4 regions of the Streptomyces sp. NPDC040405 genome follow, and region 3 is predicted to be linked to each of the others. Evidence: riboswitches for the same ligand, from Rfam matches in the RefSeq annotation. Region 3 holds a riboswitch; each other region holds the start of a gene.
The links. A riboswitch is a leader RNA that binds a small molecule or an ion and turns the genes downstream of it on or off. The one in region 3 is predicted to bind cobalamin.
Positions count from the first base shown of each region.

Region 1: linked by a shared signal. The riboswitch ahead of metE (5-methyltetrahydropteroyltriglutamate--homocysteine S-methyltransferase) and the one ahead of ACZ59A_RS00335 (cobalamin biosynthesis protein) in region 3 are both predicted to bind cobalamin.
Region 2: linked by a shared signal. The riboswitch ahead of nicT (Nickel transporter NicT) and the one ahead of ACZ59A_RS00335 (cobalamin biosynthesis protein) in region 3 are both predicted to bind cobalamin.
Region 4: linked by a shared signal. The riboswitch ahead of ACZ59A_RS11635 (ribonucleoside-diphosphate reductase subunit alpha) and the one ahead of ACZ59A_RS00335 (cobalamin biosynthesis protein) in region 3 are both predicted to bind cobalamin.

Region 1 is NZ_JBVIVI010000007.1:75,365-79,512, forward strand. Features, by position in the region: tRNA gene ACZ59A_RS27045 (tRNA-Pro) at 1-18, shown strand, start outside; gene metE (5-methyltetrahydropteroyltriglutamate--homocysteine S-methyltransferase) at 390-2,699, opposite strand; cobalamin riboswitch at 2,863-3,084, opposite strand; gene ACZ59A_RS27055 (MarR family winged helix-turn-helix transcriptional regulator) at 3,202-3,747, shown strand; gene ACZ59A_RS27060 (CASTOR/POLLUX-related putative ion channel) at 3,875-4,148, shown strand, end outside.
Region 2 is NZ_JBVIVI010000003.1:446,891-451,038, reverse strand. Features, by position in the region: gene ACZ59A_RS15660 (aconitate hydratase) at 1-1,317, opposite strand, end outside; gene nicT (Nickel transporter NicT) at 1,452-2,552, opposite strand; cobalamin riboswitch at 2,581-2,781, opposite strand; gene ACZ59A_RS15650 (EamA family transporter) at 2,844-3,764, opposite strand; gene ACZ59A_RS15645 (LysR family transcriptional regulator) at 3,833-4,148, shown strand, end outside.
Region 3 is NZ_JBVIVI010000001.1:64,993-69,140, forward strand. Features, by position in the region: gene ACZ59A_RS00325 (inorganic phosphate transporter) at 1-819, shown strand, start outside; gene ACZ59A_RS00330 (hypothetical protein) at 835-1,065, shown strand; cobalamin riboswitch at 1,245-1,385, shown strand; gene ACZ59A_RS00335 (cobalamin biosynthesis protein) at 1,527-2,528, shown strand; gene ACZ59A_RS00340 (cobyric acid synthase) at 2,525-4,054, shown strand; gene ACZ59A_RS00345 (putative cobaltochelatase) at 4,110-4,148, shown strand, end outside.
Region 4 is NZ_JBVIVI010000002.1:946,926-951,073, reverse strand. Features, by position in the region: gene ACZ59A_RS11645 (histidine phosphatase family protein) at 1-460, opposite strand, end outside; gene ACZ59A_RS11640 (FGGY family carbohydrate kinase) at 572-2,041, shown strand; cobalamin riboswitch at 2,150-2,278, shown strand; gene ACZ59A_RS11635 (ribonucleoside-diphosphate reductase subunit alpha) at 2,406-4,148, shown strand, end outside.

The DNA of each region.
Region 1 (4,148 bases), on a different contig from region 3:
CAAATCCCGCCACCCCGACTGAAGGAACACCAGGTCAGGGGCCTGATCCGCGAAAGCGGATCAGGCCCCTGACTCGTTTCTGGGCCACCTTGGGGACACCGCATCGCTGGCGTCGCGATGGCTGGACGGGGATGGCAACGGCAATGGCCCAAGGCGAACTCGCCGTGCTGCACACGGTGCTGGCCGCATCCGGCGCGGGCGTGCGGTTGCGGCGGATGCCGACAGCGCGAGCCGCGGTGCTGACGACGGGGTCGGCCAACGTCCGGCGGGTGCCGTGTGAGAAGGCGATCACCTCTCGGGAAGGACGTACCGAAAGGCGGTCGGGCCGACCCCGTACATGTTCAGCTTGCTGCATGGATGATGCTATTGCAAGTAATTCGCAATAGTGGCTACAGCGTGGACCGGACCTCGCGGGCCGCCGCGACCAAGTGGTCCAGGGAGGCGCGGACCTCGGGCCAGGCTCGGGTCTTCAGGCCGCAGTCCGGGTTGGCCCAGAGGCGTTCGGCGGGGATGGCGGCGAGGGCCGTGCGGAGCAGGGCGGCGGTTTCGGCGGGGCCGGGGACGCGGGGGGAGTGGATGTCGTAGACGCCGGGGCCGACCTCGCGGGGGTAGTGGGCTTCGGCGAGTTCGGTGGCGACCTGCATATGGGAGCGGGCGGCCTCCAGGCTGATGACGTCGGCGTCGAGGTCGTCGATGGCCGGGAGGATGTCCCCGAACTCGGCGTAGCACATGTGGGTGTGGATCTGGGTGTCCGGGCGTACGCCGCCGGTGGTGAGGCGGAACGCCTCGGTGGCCCAGGCCAGGTAGGACGGGCGGTCGGCGGTGCGCAGGGGGAGGGTTTCGCGCAGGGCGGGTTCGTCGACCTGGATGACCGGGGTGCCCGCGGACTCCAGGTCGGTCACCTCGTCGCGCAGGGCGAGCGCCACCTGGCGTGCGGTGTCGGCGAGGGGCTGGTCGTCGCGGACGAAGGACCAGGCGAGCATGGTGACGGGGCCGGTGAGCATGCCCTTGACCGGGCGGTCGGTGAGGGACTGGGCGTACGTCGTCCAGCGCACCGTCATGGGCTCGGGGCGGGAGATGTCACCGGCGAGGATCGGCGGGCGGACGTAGCGGGTGCCGTAGGACTGGACCCAGCCGTGCTGGGTGGCGAGGTAGCCGGTGAGCTGTTCGGCGAAGTACTGGACCATGTCGTTGCGTTCGGGCTCGCCGTGCACCAGGACGTCGATGCCCGTCTTCTCCTGGAAGGAGACGACGTCCTGGATCTCGGCCGCGATGCGCTGTTCGTATCCGGCGGTGTCGATGCGTCCGGCGCGCAGGTCGGCGCGGGCGGTGCGCAGCTCGGCGGTCTGCGGGAACGAGCCGATGGTGGTCGTCGGCAGCGCGGGCAGCCGCAGCCGGGCGCGCTGGGCCGGGGCGCGCTCGGCGTACGGCTCGGGGCGGTGGACGTCGGCGTCGGTGACGGCCTCGGCGCGGGCGCGTACGGCCGGGTCGCGGGTGAGCGCGGAGGTGGCCCGGGAGGCCAGGTCGGCCCGGTTGGCGGCGAGTTGCGCGCCGATGGTGCCGGTGCCCTGGGCGATGCCGCGGGCGAGGGTCGCGACCTCGGCGGTCTTCTGGCGGGCGAAGGCCAGCCAGCGGGCGATCTGGGGGTCGATGTCGCGTTCGGCGGTGGCGTCGAGCGGCACGTGCAGCAGGGAGCAGGAGGCGGCGACGTCGACCCGGTCGGCGAGGCCGAGCAGGGTGCCGAGCGTGGACAGCGAGGCGGCGAGGTCGTTGATCCACACGTTGCGGCCGTCCACGACGCCCGCGACCAGGCGCTTGCCGGGCAGACCGCCGGCGGCGGCGAGGTCGTCGAGGTTGGCGGCGGCGGGCCCGGTGAAGTCGAGCGCCAACCCGTCCACGGGGGCCTTGGCCAGCACCGGCAGGGCCTGGCCGAGGCGGTCGAAGTACGAGGCGACCAGCAGCCGGGGGCGGTCGGTGAGGGCGCCCAGTTCGCGGTACGCGCGGGCGGCGGCGTTGAGTTCGGCGGCGGTGCGGTCCTGGACGAGCGCGGGTTCGTCCAGCTGCACCCACCGCGCCCCGGCCGCCCGCAGATCGGCCAGCACCTCCGCGTACACCGGCAGGAGCCGGTCCAGCAGGGTGAGCGGTTCGAAGTCCGGCGCGACGCCGGGGGCGGGCTTGGCGAGCAGGAGGTACGTGACGGGACCGACCAGGACCGGCCGGGCGGTGTGACCGAGTGCGACCGCTTCCGACAGCTCGGCGACCTGCTTCGCCGAGTTGGCGGCGAAGACGGTATCGGGGCCGAGTTCGGGCACCAGGTAGTGGTAGTTGGTGTCGAACCACTTGGTCATCTCCAGCGGCGCGGCCTCCTGCGTGCCGCGCGCCATGGCGAAGTAGCCGTCCAGCGCGTCGGCTTCGACGGCGGAGCGGTGGCGGTCCGGGACGGCGCCGACCATGACGCTGGCGTCCAGTACATGGTCGTAGAAGGAGAAGTCACCGGTGGGCACCTCGTGGATACCGGCGTCGGCCAGCTGCCGCCAGTTCTCCCGGCGCAGGTTCGCGGCGGTCTCCCGGAGGGCGTCGGCGCCGATCCGGCCCTTCCAGTAGCCCTCGACGGCCTTCTTCAGTTCGCGGTGGTGTCCTTGGCGGGGGTAGCCGTACACGGTGGCCCGTGCCGCCGCGGCCGCGGATGTCGCTGTCACGTAGCTCTCCTTCGCGAGCGTGCTCTCCTGAGGATCCCGGCGGGCTCAGGGGCGCGAAGGAGCGACGAACCGGGCGGGTCGACCGCGCGTCCGATACGCGCGCGTCCGCCTGGTAGGTACGCCGACCCGCCCTCGAGGTCACCGGGATGTCCGCGCGCGATCGGTCGCGCGCGGGCAACGGGCAGGTCTTCGGACTCGCGGGCACGCCTCGTGACGTACGAGGCACCTACTGGCCGTCGCTTCCCGGGTCCGTCTGTCGGACCCAGTGCGTGTGACGGCGGTCGTTCCCGCTCACCGCTGCGGGGCAGTCCCGGATTTCCACCGGGTTCCCTCTTACGACGCGCCTGCCTGGCGGACAGGGCGAACCAGCTGCGGGACCCAGCCTAGGCCGTGCCGCCGGATCGGGGCACCCCCCGCCCGCGCGCGACCGGCAAGCCGCGGGCGGACGGTGGGCAGGACCGCGGCGTACGCGGCCGGGTGCGGCGAAGGGTAGAAAGGGCGTATGCCGCGCCGCCGCTTAGGCTCCTCCCAGCCCGATACCGAGGTCTCGTCTACCGAAGCCCCGGAAACAGAAACCCCCGGCTCCGACGCCGAGGCGATGGTCACCGCCGTGCTGACCGCGTCCCGGCTGCTCGTCGCCGTCTCCGCCCGGTCCTTGGCCGCGGTGGAGGAATCCCTGACGCTGCCGCAGTTCCGGATGCTGGTCGTCCTGGACGCCGGAGGGCCGCTGAGCCTGTCCGGGCTGGCCGGGGAGCTGGGCGTCCAGCCGTCGACCGCGATGCGCATGATCGACCGCCTGGTCACGACGGGCGTGGTCGCGCGCGGAGAGTCTCCCGAGGACCGGCGTACCAGCATGATCTCGCTCACCCAGGGCGGTCGGCGCGTCGTGGCCGAGGTCACCGATCGGCGCCGCCGGGAGATCGCGCGCATCGTCGGCGTCATGCCCGCCGGTCAGCGGCGTCATCTGATCGAGGCGCTGCAGGCGTTCGCCGAGGCGGGCGGCGAGCCGTCCGTCGATTCCGGCCCGCAGGCCCACGCCGCCTGGTGACCGTACGCCCCCGTCGCAGGCCGTCCGGTCGGCGCCCGGCCGGTGGACCCGCGTAACCCTGCGAGAATGATCAACTGCTCTGGGAGACCGTAAGACCGGTGGGTGGCCGGAGGGATGGGGACGTGCGATGAGGCTGCGGGACCGGCTGCGGTACTGGTTCGACGGCACGATGGACCGGGGGACGCCCGCCCTCATCGGCTGGCTCGGCCTCGCCTCGCTGGCGTTGATAGCCGCGGTCTCCACGCTGGTGGTCGCCTTCAGCCACGAGGACACCCGGAAGAGCGGCGGCTGGTCGGGCGTGGTGTGGATGAGTCTGCTGCGTACGCTCGATCCGGGCACCATGGGCGGGGACACGGGCCGACCGCTGTTCCTGGTGCTGATGCTCACGGTCACGATCGGCG
Region 2 (4,148 bases), on a different contig from region 3:
CGGCGGTTCGGGGGTGTGCGGTGCGGGCGGGACCGCCGACAGCCGGTCGGCCCAGTCGCGCGGATCGGTGATGACGCCGGTCAGCGCGGAGGCCGTGGCGGTCTCCGGCGAACACAGCCACACCGCGTCGTCCTCGGTGCCGGAGCGGCCGGGGAAGTTGCGCGGGAACGTACGCAGCGAATTGCGCCCCGCCGCGGGGGCCTGGCCCATGCCGATGCAGCCCAGACAGCCCGACTGATGGATGCGGCCACCGGCGGCGATCAGGTCGAACGTGGCACCGGACCGCGTCAGGTCCTGGAGGATCTCGCGGGAGGTCGGGTTGATGTCGAAGCTCACCTCGGGCGCCGTCTGCCGCCCCGCCACCATGGCCGCAGGTACGGCGAAGTCGCGGAACCCGGGGTTGGCGGAGGAGCCGAGGACCGCCTGCCCGATGGGCTCACCGGCGGCCTCCCGGACGGGCACGACGTTCCCCGGGGAGGTGGGCCGTGCGATCAGCGGCTCCAGGGACGACAGGTCGATCTCCTCGTCGAGGTCGTAAGCGGCGTCCTCGTCCGCGACGATCTCCACGTAGTCCTCGCCCCGCCCCACCCCCGTCAGGAAGTCGCGCACCGCGCCGTCGGAGGGGAAGACGGTGGTGGTGGCGCCGAGTTCCGCCCCCATGTTCGCGATGACGTGCCGGTCCATGGCGGTGAGGGAGGCCAGGCCGGGCCCGTGGTACTCCAGTACGCGCTGGACGCCGCCCTGCACCCCGTGGCGGCGCAGCATCTCCAGGATCACGTCCTTGGCGCTGACCCACGGGGGCAGTTCCCCGGTCAGCCGGATGCCCCAGATCTTCGGCATGGTGAGGTGGAGCGGCCGTCCGGCCATGGCGAGGGCCACCTCCAGTCCGCCGGTGCCGATCGCCAGCATGCCCAGGGAGCCGCCCGCGCAGGTGTGGGAGTCGGATCCGGCGAGCGTTCTGCCGGGGGCGCCGAAGTGCTGCATGTGCGTCGGATGGGAGACACCGTTGCCGGGCTTGGAGAACCACAGGCCGAAGCGGCGGGCGGCCGAGCGCAGAAAGAGATGGTCCTCGGCGTTGCGCTCATCGGCCTGGAGGATGTTGTGGTCCACGTACTGGACGCTGACCTGCGTGGCGACCCGGTCCAGCGCCAGCGCCTCCAGTTCCTGCATCACCAGGGTGCCGGTGGCGTCCTGGGTGAGCGTCTGGTCCACGCGCAGCGCGATCTCCTCCCCCGGCTCCATGCGGCCGGACACGAGGTGGTCGGCGATCAGCCGTTGCGTCACGGTGCCGTGTGCGCGGCCATGGGGCAGACCCATAGCGGTACCGCCTTCCCGGTGCGGCGCGGCCGGACGGTCCGGGCGCCACCATGGCGGTTCCCGTTCCGCGGCGGCCATCCCGGGCGCGCCCGGGCACAGTCACCCGGACGGGCGCCCGGGCCCGGCGGCCGGTGTCAGCCGCCGTCCGCGTCCGCGGCGGCCGGGGCGGTGCGGACGCGCCAGCGCTGTTCGACCTTGGCGATCCGCCAGTAGGCCAGCGCCGCGGCCCACACCACGACGAACAGGCCGACGATGATGAATCCGACGTTGTCCAGGTTCAGGGCGGAGATCCAGCCGGTGACGGAGTCGCGCAGGGCGAGCTTGTCGTGCAGGACGCCGACCAGCTCGATGGTGCCGATGAGGAAGGCCACCGCGATCGACAGACCGGTGATGGCCAGGTTGTAGAACACCTTGCGGACCGGGTTGGAGAACGCCCACTGGTAGGCGAAGTTCATGAAGGTGCCGTCGAGGGTGTCGAACAGGCTCATCCCGGCGGCGAAGAGCAGCGGCAGGCACAGGACGGCGTACCAGGGCAGTCCCGCTGCGGCGCCGCTTCCGGCCATCACCATCAGCGTGACCTCGGTGGCGGTGTCGAAGCCGAGCCCGAAGAGGAAGCCGAGCGGGAACATCTGGCCGGGCCGGGTGATGGAGTTCGTGAAGCGGCCCAGGACGCGGTTCATGAAGCCGCGCGAGTCGAGGTGCGCCTCCAGTTCCGACTCGTCGAACCGCCCGGCGCGCATCGCCCGGAAGACCCGCAGGATGCCGAGCAGGGCGACCAGGTTGAGCGCGGCGATGAGGTAGAGGAAGGTCCCGGACACGGTGGTGCCGACGACGCCGAGGACCTGGTGGGTGCCGGAGTTCTCGTTGATCAGGGTGCCCGCCAGCTGGGTTCCTCCGGCGACCAGGGCGGCCAGGGCCACCACGACGCTGGAGTGGCCGAGCGCGAACCAGAAACCCACCGACACCGGCCGCTTGCCGTCGGCCATCAGCTTGCGGGTGGTGTTGTCGATGGCGGCGATGTGGTCGGCGTCGAAGGCGTGCCGCATGCCCAGGGTGTACGCGGTGATCCCGAGGCCGACGCCGAACGTCTTGGCGCCGACCTCGTAGTGCTGGGGCTCGACGACCAGGAAGAGCAGGCCGAAGGCGACGGCGTGCAGGGCGACGATCACCGCCAGGAGCCCGGCGGTCCGGACGGTGTCCTCGCGCCGCCAGTGGAATGCGGTGGGCAGGGTCATGCGGTCACGCTCCAGCACCTCGTGGATCACTTCGTGAGATGCCGCGGCCGGTCTCCTGGCTGACGGGTCGACGCGACCGCCCCTGCCTTCCCGGCCGCGCGGTGGCGGCCAGTGGCTCCGCGGCCCGGTCGTGCGGCCGCGGAACGGGACGGGAACTCCCCGATCACAGTGGCGAGGGCCGCTCCGGTTTCGCACCGGCTTCCCGAACACCACGGCGCCGCAACCATAGGCGCCACCCCGCAAAACCGGCAAGTGAGGCACTTTCAGCCGCGGTCACGCGAGGCACGCCGGTCACGCGCGTGAGGTGAGGATGCTGAGCGCGTTGGCCACGACGATGGCGCCGATGGACGCCCACTCGGCCCACCCCAGGCTCTGGCCGAGGAGGATCCATCCGACGACGGCGGCGAGGACCGGGTTGACGCTCATGAACAGCCCGAAGGTCTGGGCGGGTACGCGGCGCAGGGTGAACAGGTCGGCGAGGTAGGGCACGGCGGAGGAGAGGACACCGGCGACGATGGCGTAACCGGCCGCTCCCGGGGTCGGCGGGTGCTGGACTGCGATGACGATGCCGACGGGCAGGAACAGCACGGCGGAGACCGCGGCGGCCGCCGCAGACCCCTGCGCCCCGGGGACGCGGCGGCCGACGGTGCGGTTGAGCAGGATGTACGACGCCCAGCAGGCGGCGGCCAGCAGCCCGAGGCCCAGGCCCAGGTAGTCGGTGGAGGGCTGGGGGCGCATCAGGGTGATGACGCCCGCCAGGGCGACCAGCGCGCAGCACGCGTCCGTGCGGCGGTGGGAGGCGGACAGGGCGATGGTCAGCGGGCCGAGGAATTCCAGCGTCACCGCCAGCCCGAGGCCGATGCGGTCGATGGCGCTGTACAGGGAGAGGTTCATGGCGCCGAAGACCAGGGCCAGCAGCAGCACCGGCACCCACTGCTGCTTGGTGAAGGACCGCAGGCGGGGGCGGCCGACGGCCAGCAGGACGAGGGCGGCGACGTACTGGCGTACCGCGACGACGCCGGAGGCCCCGAGCACGGGGAAGGCGAGGGATCCGATCGCGGCCCCGGTCTGGTTGGACAGGCCGCTGCCCGCCATGGTGAGCACACCGGCCATGGGCCGCCCGGCCGGGTTCGGTTCCGGGAGGTCCGGACTCGTGGGTGACGTAGCGGTCAGGTGCTCGGGGGCGGAAGCGGGGGCGGGGGCTGCGTCCATGCCCCGATCGTGGGGCCGGGCGACCATTGCGCAAAATGCGTTTGCCGTCGCACCTATACGCTTGGGTTATGGATGTGGAGCTGCGTCAGTTGCGCTGTCTCGTCGCGATCGTGGACGAGGGCACGTTCACCGATGCCGCCATCGCGCTCGGGGTCTCCCAGGCGGCCGTGTCCCGCACGCTGGCCTCGCTCGAACGCACCCTCGGGGTGCGGCTGTTGCGGCGTACGTCGCGGACGGTGACCCCGACCGGCAGCGGACTGCGCGTGGTGGCGCAGGCCCGGCGGGTGCTCGGGGAGGTGGACGATCTGGTGCGGGAGGCCACGTCGGGCCACACCCGGCTGCGGATCGGCTACGCGTGGTCGGCGCTGGGCAGCCACACCCCGG
Region 3 (4,148 bases):
GCCAACGACCGGGCCGCGGAGGACACCGCGAAGGGCTACCGCGCCGGGCAGATCGCCTCGGCCGCCCTGGTCTCCCTGGCCCACGGCACCAACGACGCGCAGAAGACGATGGGCGTCATCACCCTCGCGCTGGTCACCGGCGGCGTCATCGCGCCCGACTCCGACCCGCCCATGTGGGTCATCGTCTCCGCCGGTCTCGCGATCGCGCTCGGCACCTACCTGGGCGGCTGGCGCATCATCCGCACCATGGGCAAGGGCATCACCGACATCCAGCCGCCGCAGGGCTTCGCCGCCCAGACCGGCGCCGCGACCGTCATCCTGGCCTCCTCCCACATCGGCTTCGCGCTGTCCACCACGCAGGTCTGCTCGGGCGCCGTCATGGGCGCGGGCATCGGCCGCAAGGGCGGGGTGGTGCGCTGGGCGACCGCGGGCCGCATGGTCGTCGCCTGGGCGCTGACCCTCCCGGCCGCCGGTCTGGTGGCCGCCGCCGCGGCGCTGCTGGCCGGTCAGGGCAACGGGGGCATCGCCGCGGTCGCCGTCCTCGCGGTGCTGGGCTGCGGTGTCATCTGGGTGCTCTCGCGCCGCAAGCCGGTGGACGCCAGCAACGTCAACGCGCCGAGCGTGGAGCCCAACGCGTCGCCCGGTGTCGTCATCGCCGCGCTGCGGTCGGTGGCCCCGCCGCCCGCCGGAAAGGCCGCGCCCGCCGCGTCCGCCTCCTCGTCCGCTGATGGCACGGACGCCTCGTCCGCTGACGCCACGGACACCTCGTCCGAATCCGCCCCGACTCCCGCCACCGCGGGAACCGGTTCCACCAGCTGACAGGGAGCACACGCAATGCACATCGACTGGGCGGCCCTCGGCCAGGTCTTCGGCGTCAGCCTCGCGGTGACGGTCGGCGTCGTCGGGGTCTTCACCCTGGGCATCCTCGGCACCTCCCGTACGGCCCAGCCACAGCCGCAGGCCACCGCGGGCGGCGCGTCCCCGGTCGCGCGCACCGGCGCGTACGCCTGTTTCGCGCTGTGCGCCGCGGTGGTGGCGTACGGCATCTATCTGATCGTGGCCTGAGGCCACACGACGACCGCGGGGCGGTGGGTGCCGATCGGCGCCCACCGCCCCGCGGTCGTTCCCCGGTGGGGGCCGGTGGGGGCCTGTGGGTCTCCGCACACTCTGGCATCGCAGGTCAAATGCGAGTTGACGGCCATTCGCACCCCATGGTGGACTTCCCGAGCCAAACGGCGGCAGGAGAGGAAGCCGGTGAGAATCCGGCGCGGTCCCGCCACTGTCACCGGGGAGCGCTCTCCCCTCACCGCAAGGGGTCACGGCCGTCCGTACGCAAGGACGGCTGGAAGACCGGGAGAGCCGCGGATCCGGGAGCCAGGAGACTCTCACCGCCGGTCACGTCGAGCCAGGGCGCGGACCCTGAGTGAGGACATACCGCCATGCCCGGCACTGCCACGCCGTCAGCTCCACCTGTCCGTGTGCCCGGCGGCGGTCCCCGCCGCAGAGGCATGACGGCGGTCTGAAGGATGCGTGCCGAACACGCCTCGTACGCGTGCGGCGCCGCTCTCGGCTTCCTCGGCGATCTCGTCACGGGCGATCCGCGCCGCGGCCATCCGGTGGCCGCGTTCGGGCGCGCCGCCGCGGCCGCCGAGCGGCGGCTGTGGCGCGACCACCGCGGTTCCGGGTCACTGCACACCGCGCTGTGCGCGGGCGGCGCGGCCGCCGGTGCCGCGCTGCTGGCGCGTACCGTACGCACCCTCGCGAGGCCCCGCCGTACGGCCGATGCCGCGCTGACCGCCGCCGCCACCTGGGCCGTGCTGGGCGGCACCTCGCTGGTACGGGAGGCCCAGGCCATCGGTGACGCGCTGGCCGCCGGGGACGTCGACGCCGCGCGGGAGCGGCTGCCGCATCTGTGCGGACGCGATCCGCAGGCGCTGGACGCACAGCAGATCGCGCGGGCCGTCGTCGAGTCGGTGGCCGAGAACACCTCGGACGCGGTGGTGGGCGCGCTGGTGTGGGGGGCCGCGGCCGGGGTGCCGGGGCTCGTGGGCTTCCGTGCCGTCAACACCCTGGACGCCATGGTGGGCCACAAGTCGGCCCGCTACCGCCGGTTCGGCTGGGCCGCGGCCCGGCTGGACGATGTCGCGGGCTGGCCCGGCGCCCGTCTCACCGCGGCCCTGGCCGCCCTCGCCGGGCCCGACCCGCGCGGCGCGTGGCGCGCCTGGCAGCGCGACGGCGGACGCCACCCGAGCCCCAACGCGGGCCCGGTGGAGGCGGCGTTCGCGGGCGCCCTGGGCGTACGGCTGGGCGGCACGCTGGCGTACGCGGGCCGGGTCGAGCACCGGCCGGTACTGAATCCGGGCGGCCGTCCCGTGGCGGTGGCCGACATACCGAGGGCGATCCGCCTCTCGCGGCGGGTGTCGGCGCTGGCCCTGCTCACCACTGTTGTGGCGCGTTCCGCGACCGGCCGTTCCGCGACCGGCCGGACCACTGACCGGACGGCCGACCAGAAAGAGGTGACCCGATGACCTCGGGGGGCGGACTGCTCATCGCGGGAACGACCTCGGACGCCGGGAAGAGCGTCGTCACGGCGGGCATCTGCCGCTGGCTGGCGCGCAAAGGGCTCCGGGTCGCCCCGTTCAAGGCACAGAACATGTCGCTCAACTCCTTCGTCACCCGGGACGGCGCCGAGATCGGCCGGGCCCAGGCCAGTCAGGCCGCCGCCGCGCGCGTCGAGCCGAGCGCGCTGATGAACCCGGTCCTGCTGAAGCCGGGCAGCGACCGCAGCAGCCAGGTGGTGCTGCTGGGCAAGCCGGTGGGCGAGATGAGCGCCCGTGGCTACCACTCCCAGCGGCGCGAAGGGCTGCTGGAGACCGTCACCGAGTGCCTGAGCGAACTGCGGCGCACACACGACGCGGTGATCTGCGAGGGCGCGGGCAGCCCGGCCGAGATCAATCTGCGCCGCACCGACATCGTCAACCTGGGCCTTGCCCGCTCATCGGGGCTGCCGGTCGTCGTGGTCGGGGACATCGACCGCGGCGGCGTCTTCGCGTCCTTCTTCGGCACGACCGCGCTGCTGTCCCGCGAGGACCAGCGGCATATCGCCGCCTTTGTGGTGAACAAGTTCCGCGGCGACGTGAGCCTGCTGGAACCCGGTCTGGACATGCTGCGCGACCTCACCGGCCGCCCGACCGTCGGGGTGCTGCCGTACGCGCACGGCCTCGGCATCGACGAGGAGGACGGGCTGCGCGTCTCGCTGCGCGGCGCGGTGCGCGAGAGCGTCGTCGCACCGCCGCACGGCGCGGACGTCCTGCGGGTCGCGGTGGCGGCCGTACCGCTGATGTCCAACTTCACCGACGTGGACGCGCTGGCCGCCGAGCCGGGCGTGGTCGTGCGCTTCGTGGACCGCCCGGAGGAGCTGGCCGACGCCGATCTGGTGGTGCTGCCGGGCACCCGGGGCACCGTGAAGGCGCTGGAGTGGCTGCGGGCGCGCGGTCTCGCCGACGCGATCGCGCGGCGGGCCGCGGAGGGGCGGCCGGTGCTCGGCATCTGCGGCGGCTTCCAGGCGCTCGGCGAGCGCATCGAGGACGAGGTCGAGTCGAAGGCCGGGACGGTCGCGGGCCTCGGGCTGCTGCCCGTACGGGTCCGCTTCGCCACGGGCAAGACCCTGGCCCGGCCGGTGGGCGAGGCGCTGGGCGAGCGGGTGGAGGGCTACGAGATCCACCACGGGGTGGCCGAACTGCTCGACGGGGGCGACGAACCCTTCCTGGACGGCTGCCGGGTGGGCCCGGTGTGGGGCACGCACTGGCACGGCTCGCTGGAGAGCGACGGCTTCCGCCGCGCCTTCCTGCGGCGGGTGGCGCAGGCGGCGGGCCGGGCGTTCGTGCCCGCGCCGGACACCCGCTTCGGGGAGCTGCGCGAGGAGCAGCTGGACCGGCTGGGCGATCTGATCGAAGAGCACGCGGACACGGACGCGCTGCTGAGGCTCATCGAGGGCGGCGTACCGGACGGGCTGCCCTTCGTGCCGCCCGGGGCGCCGGGAGGAGCGGCTTGAGCACACCGGAACGACCGGAACGCGACCGCGTACGCACCGTAGGAGGTACCGAAGCATGACCACCACTGCCTACCCGTTCACCGCGGTCGTCGGA
Region 4 (4,148 bases), on a different contig from region 3:
GGCTGTTGTGCGCCACGACGAGCACCGTGCGGTCCGGATGCGCGGCGGCCAGCCCGCGCAGGGCGGCGACGGCCCGGGCCGCGGCCTCGCCGGGGCGCTCCGCGCCGGGGAAGGCACCGGCCTCGGGGTCGTCGCGGAACGCCCGGACGGCCGCCGGGTCCTCCGCCTCCAGCTCGGCGAGGGTGCGGCCCTCGCACCGGCCGAAGTCCATCTCCCGCAGATCCCCGACGACTTCGGGGACCAGGGACAGCGCGGTGGCGGCCGGTTCGGCGGTCTGCCGCGCCCGGCCGAGCGGGGAACAGGCCACCGCGTCGATCCCGCGGCCCCGCACCCAGTGGGCGAGGGCCCGCGCCTGCCGGTGGCCGCGCTCGGTCAGCGCGATGTCCGAGATTCCGGCGTACCGGTTCTCCGCGTGCCACACGGTCTCTCCGTGGCGAACGAGCAGCAGTCGGGCGGTCATCCGGGGCTCCCCTGCGTCAGCCATTGCCTCATCACGTATCGGATGTTAAATCTAGCATCGCTCATGTGATGGAGCACCGGACAGCACCGGGATTGCGGAGGGCGGCAGGGAATGCGCGTGATCATCGGAGTGGATGTCGGCACCTCCGTCACCAAGGCCGTGGCCTTCGGCCGCGACGGGGTCGCACTCGCCTCCGCGGCCCGCCCCAGCACGCTGGACCGCCTCCCCGGCGGCCGGGTCGAACAGGACCTGGAGGACGTGCTGCGCACGGTCGCCGAGGTGGTGCGCGAGGTGGCCGCGGCGCTCCCCGGCCCGCCCGTCGCGCTCGCGCTCACCGGCCAGGGCGACGGGCTGTGGCTGCGGGACGAGGCGGGCCGGGCGGTGCGTCCGCCGATCTCCTGGCTGGACGGCCGGGGCGGCGGGACCATCGCCCGCTGGCGCGCCGACGGCACGCTCGCCGCCCTCTACGCCCGCACCGGCTCCGGGCTGTTCCCGGGCTGCCATGCCCCGCTGCTGCGCTGGCTGGCCGAGCACGAGCCGGAGGCGCTGGAGCGGGCTGCGGTCGCGGGTTACTGCGTGGACGCGGTGGCCCAGCGGCTGACCGGTGTCCTCACCGTGGACGCCTCCGACGCCTCCCTGCCGTTCCTCGATGTCACCACCCGCACCTATGTGCCCGCCGCGCTGGAGCTGTGCGGACTGGCCGACCACGCCCGGCTGCTGCCGCGCCCCGCCGCGCCCGGCTCCGTACTCGCACTGGACGACGAGGGGGCCCGGCTGACCGGGCTGCCGCCCGGACTGCCCGTCGTCTCCGGTCCGTACGACCTTCCGGCGTGCGCCATCGGCAGCGGGGTGCGGGACGTGGGCGACGGGCTGCTCATCGTCGGCACCACGCTGGCCTGCCAGGTGCTCACCGACCGCGCGGCGGTGGACCCTTCGGCCGATCCGGCCGGAATGTGGCTGTGCACCCCCGACCCGGACCGCTGGCTGCGCGCGATGCCCGCGATGGTCGGCACCGCCGCGCTGGAGTGGGTGCTCGATCTCACAGGGACGACCACCGCCGACCTCGACACCCTGCTCGACCGGAGCCCGCCGCGCGCGAACGGCGTGACCGCGCTGCCCTTCCTGTCCGGCGCCGGGGAGCGCGCCCCCTTCGTGGAGCCCGCCGCCCAGGGGCGGTTGGACGGCCTCACCCTCGCCTCCACCCGCGCCGACACCGTACGGGCCGTGTGCGAGGCCATCGCCTACGCGGCCCGCCACTGCCTGGAGGCGGCCGGGCTCTCGGGGCGGCTCGCGCTGTGCGGCGGGGGCGTGCGCTCGGCCGCGTGGACGGAGATTTTCGCGAACGTCCTGGGCCGCCCGGTGGCCGTACCGGACGAGCCGGAGGTCGGCGCGCGGGGCGCCGCCGCGGTCGCCTGGCGGTCGCTCGGCGACCCCGTGGACGCGTCCCGCTGGCGCGCCGCGTCCCGTACCGTCGAGCCGCGGGACGATCTTCGCGGCGCCTACGAGGACGGCTACGCCGACTACCGCGACCGCCTCGCCCGTGCCCTGGGCGAATGGCGGGCGAGCGGTCCGGGAAGCTAGTTTTTCCTGGGATTCCGGCGCGGCCAAGACCCGGCGCAACTCGTACATATATACGAATCCCCCCAGCTGACGACACAACATCTGGGGGCGCGTGCGCAGCACGACACAAGATGTATGCTCGTCCTCGCTGTCGCCGCAGGGGAATCCGGTGCGAATCCGGAACTGTCCCGCAACGGTGTACGTGTGCGCTTTCGCGTACCCGTGAGTCCGATGACCTGCCGACGGCCGTCTGCATACGTCCGGGCCTCGCGGGGTGGGTCGATGGACGCTGCGCGGTGTGCCGTGAAACGAAATCGGCATGCCCGTGAGCGGCCATCGCGCACCGCCCTCGAAGGCCCCCAGCCGAGCGAGGGAGAACACTTCAGTGACCATCGCGCCCGCCGACCCGGTTTCAGAGGCAGCCGATACTCCGGCAGTGGCCGACGCGCCCGGGACCGCCCTGCTGCGGACCCTGACCGCGCTCACCGCCGACCTGCCCGCCACCGACCCCGGCAAGGTCGCGGCCGCCGCCCTGCGCGGCCGCCATCCCGGCTCGGACGAGGCGGAGTTGCGCTCCCTGGCGACCGAGGCGGCGGCCGGACTCATCGGCGAGGAGCCGGAGTACTCCAAGCTCGCCGCGCGGCTGCTGACCCGCGCGATCGCCGACGAGGCGGCCGGGCAGGGCGCGGACTCGTTCTCCGCCTCCGTCGCCGTGGGCCACCGCGAGGGCCTGATCGCCGACTCCACGGCCGAGTTCGCGACCACCCACGCCGCCCGGCTGGACGCGCTGGTCGACCAGGCGCTGGCCGACGGGGCGGACGACCGCTTCGGCTACTTCGGGCTGCGCACCCTGCACAGCCGCTACCTGCTGCGCCACCCGATTACCCGTCAGGTGATCGAGACCCCGCAGCACTTCCTGCTGCGCGTGGCCTGCGGGCTCGCCGAGGACCTGTCGACACGGGCGCTGGCGGACGTCGCCGAGCTGTACCGGATGACCAGCACGCTGTCGTACCTGCCCAGCTCCCCCACGCTGTTCAACTCCGGCACCCGGCACCCGCAGATGTCCTCCTGCTATCTGCTGGACTCGCCGCTGGACGAGCTGGACTCGATCTACAACCGCTACCACCAGGTGGCGCGGCTGTCGAAGCACGCGGGCGGCATCGGTCTGTCGTACTCCCGCATCCGCGCCCGCGGTTCGCTGATCCGCGGCACCAACGGGCACTCCAACGGCATCGTGCCGTTCCTGCGCACGCTCGACGCCTCGGTGGCCGCCGTCAACCAGGGCGGCCGGCGCAAGGGCGCGGCCTGCGTCTACCTGGAGACCTGGCACGCGGACGTCGAGGAGTTCCTGGAGCTGCGGGACAACACGGGCGAAGAGGCCCGCCGCACCCACAACCTCAACATCGCGCACTGGATCCCGGACGAGTTCATGCGCCGGGTCGAGGCGGACGCCGACTGGTCGCTGTTCTCGCCCGCGGACGCGCCCGAGCTGGTCGACCTGTGGGGCGAGGAGTTCGAGGCCGCGTACCGGAAGGCCGAGGCCGAGGGGCGGGCGCTCAAGCAGGTCCCGGCGCGCCAGCTGTACGCCCGGATGATGCGCACCCTCGCGCAGACCGGCAACGGCTGGATGACGTTCAAGGACGCCGCCAACCGCACCGCCAACCAGACCGCCGAGCCGGGCCGGGTCGTCCACTCCTCCAACCTGTGCACCGAGATCCTGGAGGTCACCGACGACGGCGAGACGGCCGTCTGCAACCTCGGCTCGGTCAACCTCGCGGCCCACCTCGGTGAGGGCGGCGAGATGGACTGGGAGCGGCTGGACCGCACCGTCCGCACCGCCGTGACCTTCCTCGACCGCGTGGTGGACATCAACTTCTACCCCACCGAGGAGGCGGGCGCCTCCAACTCCCGCTGGCGTCCGGTGGGGCTGGGCCTGATGGGCCTCCAGGACGTCTTCTTCCGGCTGCGGCTGCCGTTCGACTCGCCCGAGGCGACGGCGCTCTCCACCCGGATCTCCGAGCGCATCATGCTCGCCGCGTACGAGGCGTCCTGCGACCTCGCCGAGCGCCACGGCCCGCACCCGGCCTGGGCCGAGACCCGCACCGCGCGCGGCGTGCTCCACCCGGAC